Linked DNA regions of Reyranella humidisoli. The protein of the gene in region 1 interacts with the protein of each later gene in a pairwise test. Links are inferred from orthologs where the notes say so. Each region holds a gene or a part of one and is shown on either strand. Other genes may lie near its edges.

The links.
Region 2: the proteins of rho (region 1) and hfq interact in binary tests that used the Escherichia coli proteins (3 or more experiments, as listed by UniProt). The link is inferred for Reyranella humidisoli from one-to-one orthologs.

Annotation. Positions count from the first base shown.
Region 1 is NZ_JAHOPB010000001.1:1,385,003-1,392,641, forward strand. The notes cover bases 1,888-4,730. They hold rho (transcription termination factor Rho), read left to right. Parts: upstream 1,888-2,540; coding sequence 2,541-3,920; downstream 3,921-4,730. Other genes in these bases: KQ910_RS06755 (NAD(P)-dependent oxidoreductase), read left to right, coding at 1,888-2,354; KQ910_RS06770 (MFS transporter), read right to left, coding at 4,065-4,730. In the rest of the region: dut (dUTP diphosphatase), read left to right, coding at 1-17; KQ910_RS06740 (RrF2 family transcriptional regulator), read left to right, coding at 34-495; KQ910_RS06745 (carboxymuconolactone decarboxylase family protein), read left to right, coding at 532-966; KQ910_RS06750 (GNAT family N-acetyltransferase), read left to right, coding at 970-1,443; more of KQ910_RS06755, read left to right, coding at 1,440-1,887; more of KQ910_RS06770, read right to left, coding at 4,731-5,273; KQ910_RS06775 (PaaI family thioesterase), read right to left, coding at 5,270-5,689; KQ910_RS06780 (shikimate dehydrogenase), read right to left, coding at 5,692-6,582; KQ910_RS06785 (Maf family protein), read right to left, coding at 6,579-7,178; KQ910_RS06790 (PQQ-dependent sugar dehydrogenase), read right to left, coding at 7,183-7,639. UniProt on the Escherichia coli protein: Facilitates transcription termination by a mechanism that involves Rho binding to the nascent RNA, activation of Rho's RNA-dependent ATPase activity, and release of the mRNA from the DNA template.
Region 2 is NZ_JAHOPB010000003.1:316,637-322,941, reverse strand. What follows is about bases 1-2,821. They hold hfq (RNA chaperone Hfq), read left to right. Parts: upstream 1-1,198; coding sequence 1,199-1,444; downstream 1,445-2,821. Other genes in these bases: hflX (GTPase HflX), read left to right, coding at 1,446-2,804; KQ910_RS25040 (HAD family hydrolase), read left to right, coding at 436-1,092; dat (D-amino-acid transaminase), read left to right, coding at 1-439. In the rest of the region: KQ910_RS25025 (co-chaperone GroES), read left to right, coding at 2,873-3,160; KQ910_RS25020 (inositol monophosphatase family protein), read left to right, coding at 3,166-3,999; mazG (nucleoside triphosphate pyrophosphohydrolase), read right to left, coding at 4,013-4,861; KQ910_RS25010 (hypothetical protein), read right to left, coding at 4,936-5,592; KQ910_RS25005 (MBL fold metallo-hydrolase), read right to left, coding at 5,677-6,305. UniProt on the Escherichia coli protein: RNA chaperone that binds small regulatory RNA (sRNAs) and mRNAs to facilitate mRNA translational regulation in response to envelope stress, environmental stress and changes in metabolite concentrations.

The DNA.
Region 1 (7,639 bases):
CGAGCAAGAGAGCCTGACAGGGACGAGAACGGGATGCCTCGCCTCAGCAAGAAGACGATGTTCGCGATCGAGGCGGTCCTCGACGTGGCCTTCCACGTCGGCGAGCACCCGGTGCGCAGCGGTGACATCACCGAGCGCCAGCGTATTCCCAAGCGCTATCTCGAGCAGGTTCTTCAGCATCTGGTGCGGGCCGGCATCCTGGCCGGCAAGCGCGGTCCCCGCGGCGGTTATCGCCTGGGACGGGACAGATCGACCATCACCCTGGGGGAAGTCGTGAGGGTGGTGCGCAATCTCGAAGTCGAGACCGAGCCCAGCGATCCCTCGATCGGCTCGCCGCTGGCCCACGAGGTCGTGTGGCCGCTGTGGGAGAAGCTGCGCGAGGAGATGATGGCGCAACTCGACCGCGTGACCATCGAGGATCTCTGCCAGCAGGCCCGCTCGAAGGGGCTCAACGTTTCGGAAACGGCACAGCACGCAGGCCACGCGACGATCTGATATACAGCTCCCCGGTTTCATCCGGAGGAGCAAGACATGGCCAAGAAGACCGCCGTTGCGAAGGCTAAGAAAGCCAAGCCGCTGCCGCGCAACAAGAAGCTCTACGACGAAGGCATGAAGATGCGCAAAGCCGTGCTTGGCGCGGCCTACGTCGACAATTCGCTGGCCGGCGCGGCCAACGACGAATTCATGATGGCCTTCCAGGACATCACCACCGAATATTGCTGGGGCTATGCCTGGACGCGGCCGGGCCTGTCCAAGAAGAACCGCTCGATGCTGAATCTCGCCATGCTGGCGGCACTCAATCGCGGCCCCGAGCTCAAGCTCCACATCAACGGCGCGCTGAACAACGGCCTCACCAAGGACGAGATCAAGGAGATCTTCCTCCAGGTCGCGATCTATTGTGGCATCCCCGCCAGCCTCGACGCCTTCAAGACCGCCAGCGGCGTGTTCAAGGACCGCGGCATCTGAGCCATGGCCGAGGTCCGGCCGGCACGGGCCGGTGAGGCGGCCAGCCTCACCGCGCTCTGCCTGCGTTCGAAGGCACACTGGGGCTACGACGCGGAGTTCATGCGGCTCAGCGCTCGCACGCTGAAGGTGCACGAGACCGACATCGCCGCCGGCCGCGTGCTGGTCGCGGCGGACGGCGGCGACCGGCCTCGCGGCGTGGCCTGCGTCCAGGGGGAAGGCGAAGTCGTCGATCTCGCCGACATGTTCGTCGACCCGCCGGCCATCGGCAGCGGCGCCGGCCGACTGTTGTTCGACGCTTCTGTCGTGCTGGCGCGGGGGCTCGGTGCCCGGCGCATGACCATCCTGGCCGACCCGAACGCTGCTCCGTTCTATGAGCGGATGGGCGCGCGCTTCCTGCGAAACGCGCCGTCCGACGCCATTCCCGGGCGGCGGCTGCCGCTCTATGAATACGATCTCACTGCAAGGGTTGAACCATGACGACGACGCTCGCGCCTCCCGCCACCATCGCTTTCATCGGTCTCGGCATGATGGGCCGCCCGATGGCGAAACGCCTGATCGAGGCGGGCTTCACGCTGCGCGTGTTCGACGTCTCGCAGAAGGCGGTCTCCGATTTCGTCGGCGCCCATCCCTCGGCGCTGGCCACCGCCTCGGCGAAGGCCGTGGCCCAGGGTGCCGCGGCGCTGATCACCATGCTGCCCGACGGCAAGATTGTGCGGCAGGCCGTGCTCGAAGGCCAGGATCCCGCGATCGAGGGGCTGGAGGCTGGCGCGGTTGTCATGGACATGAGTTCGTCCAATCCGGTCGACACGCAGAAGCTGGCGCGCGACCTCGCGGCGCGCGGTGTCGCGCTGCTCGATGCGCCGGTGTCGGGTGGCGTGAAGCGTGCCATCGACGGCTCTCTCAGCATCATGGTGGGCGGCGCGGCCGCTGACCTCGAACGCACGCGCCCCGTGTTCGGCGCCATGGGCAAGACCATCACGTTGTGCGGTCCCGCCGGCGCCGGGCATGCTCTGAAGGCGCTCAACAACTATCTCTCGGCCGCCGGCCTCGTCGCCATGTGCGAGGCGCTGGTCGTCGGCGAGGCGTTCGGCCTCGACCCCGGCACGATGGTCGATGTGTTCAACACCTCGACCGGCAAGAGCAACGCCACAGAGGTCAAGGGTCGGCAGTTCGTCGTGCCGCGCAACTTCTCGGCCGGTTTCACGACGGCGCTGATGGCCAAGGACCTGCGCACCGCGGGCGACGTGGCCAGGCATCTCAAACTCAAGATGCCGCACCTCGAGCAGGCGGTGTCGTACTGGACGGCGGCCGACGGCAAGCTGGGCAAGGGCGCCGATCACACCGAGATCTTCCGCTACGCCGAGATGCTGGCCGAGCAGGACGACTGAGGCTGCCGGCCCTTTGACAGGGCGGGGGCCTGCCCCTATAAAATTGCCGCACGGGACCCTTGGCGTCGTCTCCCCGGCGGCAACTCGATAGGGCCCATCCAGTACGATACAGCGCTGTTTTCCAAGGCTCGACCGACCCGGTCGGGTCAAGCGCGTGCGTCATTTCCCCCACAAGATCGAAGACCCATGAATCTCCAGGACCTCAAGAAGAAGAAGCCTCCCGAACTCCTCGCATTCGCCGAAGAGCAGGGCGTCGAGGGTGCGGCGATGATGCGCCGCCAGGAGCTGATGTTCGCCATCCTCCAGAAGATCGCCGCCGCCGACCAGGCGATCTTCGGCGTCGGCACCATCGAGGTGATCCCCGACGGCTTCGGTTATCTCCGCTCGATGGAAGCCAACTACCTGCCTGGCGCCGACGACATCTACGTCAGCCCCCAGCAGGTCCGTAAGTTCGGCCTGCGCACCGGCGATACGGTCGAAGGCGAGATCCGCGCGCCCAAGGACGGCGAGCGCTATTTCGCCATGGTGCAGATCAACAAGATCAACTTCGACGATCCCGACGCGCTGCGCCACCGCATCAACTTCGACTCGCTGACGCCGCTCTATCCCGACGAGAAGCTGAAGCTCGAACTCGACGGCGGTGCCGCCGCCATGGCGCCGGTCGTCACCGAGGAAGCGGTGGGCGGTTCGAAGGCGACTTCGTCGGGCCGCGTCGGCACGCGCCGCACCGGCACGCTGACCAAGAAGGCCGGCACGACGGCGCAGCAGCAGCTCGACATCTCGACCCGCGTGATCGACCTGATCGCGCCGATCGGCAAGGGCCAGCGCGCCCTGATCGTGTCGCCGCCGCGTACCGGCAAGACGGTGCTGCTGCAGAACATTGCGCACGCCATCACGGCCAACAATCCCGAGGTCTTCCTCATGGTGCTGCTCGTCGACGAGCGCCCCGAGGAAGTGACCGACATGCAGCGCACCGTGAAGGGCGAGGTCGTGAGCTCGACCTTCGACGAACCGGCCAGCCGCCACGTCGCCGTCGCCGAAATGGTGATCGAGAAGGCCAAGCGCCTGGTCGAGCACAAGAAGGACGTGGTGATCCTGCTGGATTCCATCACGAGGCTGGGTCGCGCCTACAACACCGTGGTGCCGAGTTCCGGCAAGGTGCTGACCGGCGGTGTCGACGCCAATGCGCTGCAGCGCCCGAAGCGCTTCTTCGGCGCGGCCCGCAACGTCGAGGAAGGCGGCTCGCTGACCATCATCGCGACCGCCCTGATCGACACCGGCAGCCGCATGGACGAAGTGATCTTCGAGGAGTTCAAGGGCACCGGTAACTCGGAAATCATCCTGGACCGCAAGGTCTCCGACAAGCGCACCTTCCCCGCGATCGACATCACCAAGTCGGGCACCCGCAAGGAAGAGCTGCTGGTCGATCGCGCGACGCTGTCGAAGATGTGGGTGCTGCGCCGCATCCTCATGCCGATGGGTGCGGTGGATGCCATCGAGTTCCTGCTCGACAAGCTGCGGACCTCGAAGACCAACCAGGATTTCTTCGGGTCGATGAATCAGTAACGCGCCTTCAGAGGCGCGGGTGGGCGGCAGCGCTTGTAACCAAGCGCGAGTCAGGCGCTGTAAACAGCGCCGACCCACACGGCCCAGAACGGACAAGAACTCAAAAGAGCGCCGCACCCCGGCGCTCTTATCTTTTGGGAAGACCTACGGCAGATCCCGAGCCTCCCGGCTCATGGCAAACCACGCCCAGGCAACCGCCTGAATCACCAGCAGCGCCACCGTCACGACCTGATACGCCTCGGCGCGTGCCAGCCCCTGCGTCGTCTCCATCCAGGCCAGTGCCGGCCCGATCGCCGCCTGCACCACGAAGGCGATCAGCATGCAGATGAGGTTGAGCGTGGTGTTCACCCGGCCGGCCAGTCCGGGGGCGAAGGCCCGCGTCACAAGCGCGTAGCAGACGACCGTCATGCCACCGAACATCACGTAGGTGAACCACAGGAGCTTGGGTATCGCCGTGACGTTGAGCGCGATCGGCACGTGGATGGCGAGGAACAGCAACCCGTAGACCAGCAGCACGCGGCCGCCGCGCACGCCGCGCCTGTGCAGCAGGTCGACGATCATGCCGCTGAAGAAGTAGCCCGGCACGATGGCGATGGAGAGGGCGAACAGTGCGACGCCCACCGAGGGCTCGTCGAGATGCGCCACGTCGCGCAGCCAGCCCGCGGCCCAGAAGCTGGTGTAACAGACCCAGACGCCCAGCGAGAAGGTGGGAGCGAGGCCCGCGCGCCAGAAGAGCGGCGCCCGCAGGACGCCCATCAGGCCGCGCAGCTCGTCCGCCAGCCGGCCCTTGCCGCCGCGTTCGTAGGCGGGTGCGGCAAGGAGCTGGTAAATCGCCACCGCGACCGTGATGCCGGCGAGGCCCAGGAAGACCTGTCGCCAGTCGAAGTCGACCAGCAGCCATTGCGCCGGCCGTGTCGCCATGGCGGCGCCCAGTCCGCCGAACGTCATCATGACGGCGTTGACCAGCGGCAGCCGACCGAGCGGCCAGTAGAGGACGTTGGCCTTGAACCCGCACATCAGGGCGACCGAGAGGCCGAGCCCGATCAGGGCGCGGCCGATACCCAACGTGACGACATCGTGCCCCAGTGCGAAGACGGCGGCGCCCAGCGCCGTGACGAGCAGCATGACCGGTGCCACGCGGCGCGGCCCGAACCGGTCGAGCGCCACGCCGGCCGGCAGTTGGGCGAGCACGAAGGTCGCCAGATACATCGAGGTCACGATGCCGATGGCCGCATCGTCGAGGCCGAGCTCGGAACGCAGCGCCGGCGCCACCACGGCGTTCAGCGAGCGGAACAGGAAGCTCAGGAAGTAGCCCAGCGCAAACGGCAGGAACGCCGTGAAGACGAGCTTCAAGTACGATCGCCCGTCCGCGCGAAGACCGCGCTCGCATGCACGATGCGCTCCTCGCCGACTTTCAGGTAGCAGTTCGCGAAGGCGAGCCGGCCGCCGACCTTGTGGACGTCGACATGGGCCTCGACCCAGTCGCCGATCTTCGCGGAACCGGCGAAGTCGGTCTTCACGCTGGCGGTGACGATGAGCGGCGAGGGCGTCTGGCTCCGTGTCGTGCGATAGCCCAGCGAGATGTCGCACAGGGTCATGAGGATGCCGCCGTGCGCCACGCCGCGCGCGTTTGCGTGCTTCGGCTGGATGCGCAAGCCGACGACGAACGTGCCGTCGCCGATCTCGCGATAGAAGAACGGCCCGTTGTGGTCGAGGAACGGGCTGGTGCGGAACAGCGGCTTGAAGCCCTCCGGCGGATCGCTCTGCATGGTCATGCTCCGAGATCGGCGGCGACGGCGCGGCGCTGCTCAACCGTGACGTCGACCTTCGGGCCGAACCAGGCCTCGAAGCCCGGCCGGCCCTGATGCAGCAGCATGCCGAGTCCGTCGACGCATCGGTTGCCGCGTGAGCGCGCGGCCGCCAGCAGGTAGGTCTCCAGCGGCACATAGACGATGTCGTAGACCACCGCCTCGTGCGGCAGTCTTGCGAGGTCGATGTCGAGACCGGGCTGGTCCTTCATGCCGAGCGAGGTCGTGTTGACCAGCAGGGTTGCCCCATCCAGCAGTTCGCTGCGCGCGTCCCAGGAGCCGACCACGATGCGCTGGCCACCCGTGGGCGTGAAGGCGACGCCGAGATCGACCGCGGTCTCGCGCGTGCGATTGGCGAGCCGCAGTTCCGGGACACCCGCGTCGATCAGGCTGGCCACGACGGCCCGCGCGGCGCCGCCGGCGCCGAGCACGACCACCGGACCGGTGTCCGCCATCCAGTGCGGGGCGTTGTATTTCAGGGCTTCGAGGAAGCCGAACCCGTCGGTGTTGCGGCCTTCGAGCGTGCCGTCGGCCTGCTTCACGACCGTGTTCACCGCCCCGATCCGCCGGGCCACCGGATCGATGCGGTCGAGCAACGGCATGATCTCGATCTTGTGCGGCAGCGTGAGATTGCAGCCGCGCGCGTTGGGCGTCGCGCGCAGGAAGGCGACCAGCTCCTGGAGCGCGGCCTGGTTTGGCTTGACGGGCAGGCGGCCGTAATGAGCGTCGATGCGATGCTGTTTCAGCCAGTAGCCGTGCAGTGCGGGTGAGCGCGAATGCTCGACCGGCCAGCCGACGATGGCGGCGAAGGGCCGGCCGGCGGCTTCGGCGAGAAGCGTGTCGTATGCGCTCATGCGGCTTTCTCCAGGCCGATGCCATGTCCGGCGAGGAACGAGAGCAGTGGCAGCAGTGGTAGGCCGAGGATGGTGAAGTAGTCGCCCTCGACCTTCGTGAAGAGATGCGCGCCCACGCCTTCGAGCTGGTAGGCGCCGACAGACGTCAGCACCGCGTCGCCGGCCCGTGCGAGGTAGGCGTCGAGGAACGCATCGTCGAGCGACCGCATGGTGAGGCGCGCATGCTCGTTGCTGTGCCACAGCCTTCGGCCGCCCCTGGCGACGACGACCGAGGAATGAAGTTCGTGCGTCTGGCCGCCCAGCGCCTGTAGCTGCGTGCGCGCCGCCGCCATCGTCGGCGGCTTGTCGAACAGCCGGCCGTTGCAGGCCAGCGTTGAATCCGCGCCGATCACCATGGCGCCGGGGTTCCGCTCGGAGACGCGCTGCGCCTTCAGTTCGGCCAGCGTCTCGGCGATGTCCCGCGGCGTGGCCTTCTCGGCCGCAAGGCTGAGCTTCACCTCGTCCTCGTCGACGCCGGAGGTTTCGACGGTGAAGTCGAGGCCGGCATTCTGCAGCATCTGCCGGCGCGAGAGGCTGGCGGAGGCGAGGATCAGCATGGTTCTACGCAGGCTCCAGGCGATAGAGGCCGCCACTGTCGGTGTGAGTGACGAGGTAGATGAGGCCGTCCGGCCCCTGACGAACGTCGCGGATATAGGGAAGCACGTCGACGAGCAACCGCTCCTCGCCGACGTACTTGTCGCCGTCGAGTTCGATGCGATGCAGAGCGTTGTCGGACAGGGCGCCGGTGAAGACCGAGCCCCTCCAGCCGGGGAAGCGGTCGCCGTCATAGAAGGCGAGTCCGCTCGGCGAAATCGACGGCACCCAGACGCGCACCGGATCTTCCATGCCGGGAAGACTCTTGTTCGGGCTGATCGTCGAGCCGCTGTAGTCGATGCCGTGGGTGGCCAGCGGCCAGCCGTAGTTGGCGCCGGCCTTCAGCAGGTTCAGTTCGTCGCCGCCACGCGGCCCGTGCTCGGCCAGCCAGATGCGTCCGGTGCCGGGGTGCATGGCCATGCCC
Region 2 (6,305 bases), on another replicon or contig:
GCGTTGCGACATCAAGACGGTCGCGTTGCTGCCCAACGTACTGGCCAAGCAGGCCGCGCGCGAGGCCGGTGCCTACGAAGCCTGGCTGCTCGACGAGAAAGGCTGCGTCACCGAGGGTGCCTCGACCAATGCCTGGATCGTGACGCAGGACGGCGAACTGATCACGCGCCAGACCGACAATGGCATCCTGTCCGGCATCACGCGCACCACGCTCAAGACGATCTGCAATTCGCTCCAGCTCAAGCTGGTCGAGCGGCCGTTCAGCCTCGAGGAAGCGAAGAAGGCCAAGGAAGCCTTCATCACCAGTGCCACCTCCTTCGTGACGCCGGTCGTGAAGATCGACGGCGAGAAGGTCGCCGACGGCAAGGTCGGTGCCACGGCGCGCCGTCTGCGCGAGGAGTATGTCCGCTTTTCCGAGGCGGGAGAGGCCGTGACGTGAGCCGGCCGGCCGGTCTTGAGCCTCCGCGCGCGGTTCTCTTCGACTGGGACAACACGCTGGTCAACACCTGGCCGACGATCGTCGAGTGTTACCGCGACACCTTCACGGCGCTGGGCCTGACGCCCTGGACGTCGGCCGAAGTGCAGGACCGCGCCCACGGCTCGTTGCGCGAGTTGTTCCCGGCGCTGTTCGGTCCGCGCGCGGCCGAGGCGGAAAAGGTTTTCTACGACACGTTCCTGCGCATCCACCTGGAGCGGCTGGAGCCGCTCGACGGCGCCGCCGACCTGTTGGCGCACTGCCATGCCAAGGGCTGCTACGTGGCCATCGTCAGCAACAAGGTGGGCGACAACCTGCGCGCCGAGGTAGCCCATCTCGGCTGGGGCCAATGGATCGCCAAGGCCGTGGGCGCGCGCGACGCGGCCCGCGACAAACCAGCGCCGGACCCCATCTATCTGGCACTCGACGGCACGGGAATTGCCCCTGACGAGAACGTGTGGATGGTCGGTGACACCCAGGCCGATCTCAAAAGTGCGCATGCGGCAGGGTGTCTTCCGGTCCTGGTGGGAGGCGCAGAGCAACTGACTGCGGCCCTCCTGGAACATCCGCCGAGACTGCGCGCGCGTAATTGTCATGAGTTGGTGGCATTGCTTTGAGACCAACCTCCCCTATATTTGAGGCAACTCGGTAGCGGGGAGGGACCCCGTACCTTCTGACCGGCGACCCCTCGGAAGCCGGCTGCCCAGCAAGAGGCCAAAAAATATGAGCGAAAAGGCACAGAACGTTCAGGACGTCTTCCTGAACCACCTTCGGAAGAACAAGACTCCGGTCACGATCTTCCTCGTGAACGGCGTGAAGCTGCAAGGCATCGTCACGTGGTTCGACAACTTCTCGGTGCTGCTGCGCCGCGACGGTCACTCGCAGCTTGTCTACAAGCATGCGATCTCGACCATCATGCCGGTCACGCCGGTGCAGCTGTTCGACGGGGACAAGGCCGACGCAGGCTGATTTGATCGACCAGTTCGAAGAAGACGACCAGGAAAAGCGCACTCGCAAGCCGTTGGAAACCGTGCGCCCCGCGACGGTGGCTGCGGTCGTGTGTCCCTACATGGCAGGCCCGCGCGGTCGCGGCAGCGATCGCGACAGCACGGCCAAGCTCGAGGAGGCTGTGGGCCTGGCCCGCGCCATCGACCTCGACGTGCGGCTAGCGCAAGTCGCGCCGCTGCGGCAGGTCACGCCGGCGACGCTGATCGGCAAGGGCGTGGTGGCGCGCATTGCCGCGGCGGTCGAGGAGCAGGGCATCGGCCTTGTCGTGGTCGACGACAAGCTTACCCCCGTTCAACAGCGCAACCTGGAGAAGGCCTGGCAGACCAAGGTCATCGACAGGACCGGCCTGATCCTGGAGATATTCGGCGCGCGCGCCCGCACCCATGAAGGCCGGCTGCAGGTCGAACTGGCGGCGCTCGACTACCAGCGTGGCCGCTTGGTGCGCTCGTGGACCCATCTCGAACGCCAGCGCGGCGGCTTCGGCTTCATGGGCGGTCCCGGTGAATCGCAGATCGAGATCGACCGCCGCCTGATCGGCGAGCGCATCGTGCGCATCAAGCGTGACCTCGAAGCTGTACGCAAGACGCGTCAGGTCAATCGCGCCGGCCGCAAGAAGGCGCGGCTGCCGACGGTGGCGCTGGTCGGCTACACCAATGCCGGCAAGTCGACGCTGTTCAACCGGCTGTCCGGCGCCGACGTCATGGCCAAGGACCTGCTGTTTGCCACGCTCGACCCGACCATGCGGTCGATCAAGCTGCCCAACGGCAAGGGCTGCGTGATCTCCGACACGGTGGGCTTCGTTTCGGACCTGCCGACTCATCTCGTGGCCGCCTTCCGCGCGACGCTCGAAGAGGTGATCGAGGCCGACCTGATCGTGCATGTGCGCGACATCTCCCATCCCGACAGCGAGCAGCAGCGCCTCGACGTCGAGGAAGTGCTGCACGAGTTGGGCGCGCTCGAGGAGGGGGCGGGACGTCCCTTCATCGAGGCGCTGAACAAGATCGACGCCCTGCCGGAGGACATGCGGCAGGTGCTGGAAACCCGTACCGCCACGGGCGCCGAGCGCGCCCGCCAGTATCCGGTCTCTGCGTTGACGGGTGAGGGCGTGGACCAGCTCATGAACGCCATCGCGGACCTGCTGGGCGCTGCCGGCGAGGCGCGCGAAGTCTCCGTGCCGCTCTCCGACGGCGCGACCATCGCCTGGCTCTACCGTCACGGCGAGGTCCGCAGCCGCCGCGACGACGGCGAAACCGCCTGGCTGACCGTCGCTCTCGACGAGGCAGCCTCCGCCCAGTTCGAGCGTCGCCAGCTGGCGCGTTGACACCCGGCGGGCGCACTTCCTATAAGCGGCAAAATTCCGAACACCAAACTCAGGACGAAGGAAACACCATGAAATTCAAGCCCTTGCACGATCGTATTCTGCTGAAGCCGGTGGCCGCCGAGACCCGCACCAAGGGCGGGCTCATCATTCCCGACACGGCCCAGGAAAAGCCGATGCAGGGCAAGGTCGTCGCGGTCGGCAAGGGCCGCCGCCTCGAGGACGGCCGCCTGCAGGAGCTGGGCGTCAAGGTCGGCGACACGGTCCTGTACGGCAAGTGGTCGGGCACCGAGGTCAAGCTCGCCGGCGAAGACCACGTGATCTTGAAGGAAGAGGACCTGTTCGGCGTCGCCGGCTGAGGCCGATGCTCGACGCCGGCGCCTCCCAGCGGGTCGCCGAACTCATGCGCGAGACGGCGGCGGCCGAGCTGCTGCCCCGTTTCCGCAATCTTTCGAAGGAAGACGTCCGGCAAAAGCGGCCGGGCGACATCGTCACCGTTGCCGACGAAGCGGCCGAGCAGCGGCTGGCTTCCGGGCTGGCAAAAATCCTGCCCGGCGTGCCGGTCGTGGGCGAGGAGGCCGTCGAGAAGGATCCGGGCCTTCTCGACCTGATCGCCCGGCCGGGTGAGGCCTGCTGGATCGTCGATCCGCTCGACGGCACCTCGAATTTCGCCGCGGGCCGCGACCGCTTCGCCATCATTGTCTGCCTGGTGCAGGACAGGGCCGCAATCGCGGGCTGGATCCTCGACGTGCCGCGCGACCGCCTGGCTGTCGCGCATCGGGGCGAAGGCGTCACCTTCGACGGCGCCGCCGTGCGCGGCCAGCCGGCCGATGCGCCGCTGAACGGCTTCGTCGGCTACAAGATCGCCAAGGCCTTCGACGAGCAGTTGAGCCCCGGACACCGTTCACGACTGGGCCAGATCACCACGCTGCGCTGCGCCGGCGCCGAATACCTTGAAATTCTCGCGGGGCGCGCAGATTTTAGCCTGTACCGTATGACCAAACCGTGGGATCACGCGGCCGGCACGCTGATGATGCGTGAAGCCGGCGGCGGCGCCGTCCAGTTCGGCAGCGGTCCCTACATGCCGGCCCAGCCAATCCACGCCGGACTGATCGCGGCTTCCACCGAGGAGGCGCTGACCGAGGCGAGGACGCTCCTCGAAGCCTCGAACATGCCGCTGCTGGCACGGCCCTCGTAGCCGCCCACGAGGCTCAAGCCTTCGACTTGGCTTCCTGCCAGAGCGTCTCCATTTCCTCGAGACTGGCGTCGGCCGGCTTGCGGCCAGCTTCGGCCAGCCGGCGCTCGATATGGCGGAAGCGCTTCTCGAACTTGTCGTTAGTGGCCCGGAGTGCGACCTCGGGATCGACCTTGCAGTGCCGGGCAAGATTCGCGACCGCGAACAGGACATCGCCCAGTTCGTCGGCGACCTTGGCCTGTTCGACCTTTCCGGCCTCGAGCTCGGCGCGCAACTCGTGCAATTCTTCCTCGATCTTGTCGATGACCGGGCCGATCGTGGCCCAGTCGAAGCCGACCCGGGCGGCACGCTTCTGGATCTTCTCGGCGCGCATCAGGGCGGGAAGGGCGCGCGCCACCCCATCGAGGGCGCCGGCCGAAGCCTCTGCCGCCGCGCTGCCGTCGCTGGCGGCCTTGGCCGCCCGTTCGGCGGCCTTGCGGGCCTCCCAGGATACCGTCTGGGCGTCGGCGGTCTTGATGTCGAGGTCGCCGAAGACGTGTGGATGGCGATCGACCATCTTGTCTGCGATCGCGGCCGCCACGTCGTCGAAGCCGAACGCCTTGGCCTCGCTGGCGATCTGGCTGTGATAGACGACCTGGAGCAGCAGGTCGCCGAGTTCTTCCTTGAGCGCCGGGAGGTCGTCTCGCTCGATGGCGTCGGCGACCTCGTAGGCTTCCTCGATCGTGTACGGCGCGATGGTGCGAAAGGTCTGGTCGATGTCCCAGGGGCAACCATGCTGGCGGTCGCGCAGCCAGGCCATCACCGCGAGCAGCCGCGGCAGCGGTTCCTTGGGCAGGGATTCCGGGGTGGGTTTGCCTGAAGTCATGGCGTCGGACTCATTCCCAATTATCGTATAATATATATTATGACAAATATAGACTATCTATAATATACATGGCTCTACCAGTCTATCCGCATGTTCTGCGTTATCAACGCCAGGAGTTGCAGGCCGCGGCTCGCCTCGTTGGCCGGCATGCCGAGCGTCACCAGGACGCCGACCTTGGGGTTCCGCGGATTGGGCACGACCAGGTCGAATACGGTGCGCGGACCGCTGTCCGTCGGTCCCTTGGGCACGTTCTCGTAGACGATCACGAAGCTGCCGTCCCCGAGTTTGCGGGCCTGCGCCTGGACACCCGGCCGGCGGGCCTTCATCGAGCCGGTCTTGGTGGCGGTGTAGTGCTCCGCGTCCTTGACGCCCTCATAGGCGAAGTCGACCCGCCAGACGATCAGCCGGATGCGCTTGTCGAGCGTGTAGGCGATGCCCCGCTCCTCATCCTCGTTCGCCTGCCAACCCATCGGCAGCAGCAGTTCGACCTTCACCGAGCCGAACCGAAGCCGGACGGCCTGGCTGGCCTGGTCGATGCCGAGGACGCGGGTGAAACTCTGGCTGGTGCCGCCGCCGATGCTCTGCTCGCCGCGGGTGTAGCTCGAGCCGTTGTCAGGCGTGCCGAAATCCCGAAACGTGAGCCCGCCAGCATCCAGCCGGTCAGCCGCCAGGGCCGCGAACGGAGCCGCCAGCGGGGCCAGGCCGAGCGCTACGGCGACCGTCAGGAACATCCGGCGTCCGGACTCCTTTCGTTTCCGCTCGCGCGTCAGGTGAGAATCGTCCGATATCCATCTGGAATATAACAATTCTTCACCCTAGAGATCGATCTGGAGACCGTCATGGCAAGGCGTCACGTGGTCCGGCGTCGTCCGGTCGACTTCCGCATAGTCCATATCGACATGCATGTTGGTCAAGAAGGCCCGGCGCGGCTTCAGCCGTTCGATCCATTCCAGCGCCCGGTCGAGATGGGCATGCGTCGGGTGCGGCCGGTAGCGCATGGCGTCGACGATCAGCACCTCGACGCCCTCCAGCAGCGCCAGCGATTCCTCCGGCAGCGCCACCACGTCGTTGGCGTATCCCAAACCGCCAAAGCGGAAGCCCAACGACGGGATGGTGCCGTGATCCTGGAGGAACGGCACAACGGGAAGGCCGGCGGCCGTGAAGGGGCCCTCGATCACCGTATGCTGATAGATCGGATTGTAGAATCCCGAGCCCTCGGCCTGGAAACAGTAGCCGAACCGCCGGAGCAGCACCGCATGGGTGCGCGCATCCGACCACGATTCGATCTGGCCCTGGCGCAGCGCATAAGGCCGCAGGTCGTCGATACCGTGGACCTGATCGGCATGGTCGTGGGTCCAGATCACCGCGTCGACCCGCTCGACCTCGGCGTCGAGGAGCTGGCTGCGGACGTCGGGCGAGGTGTCGACCAGCACCGTCTGGCCCT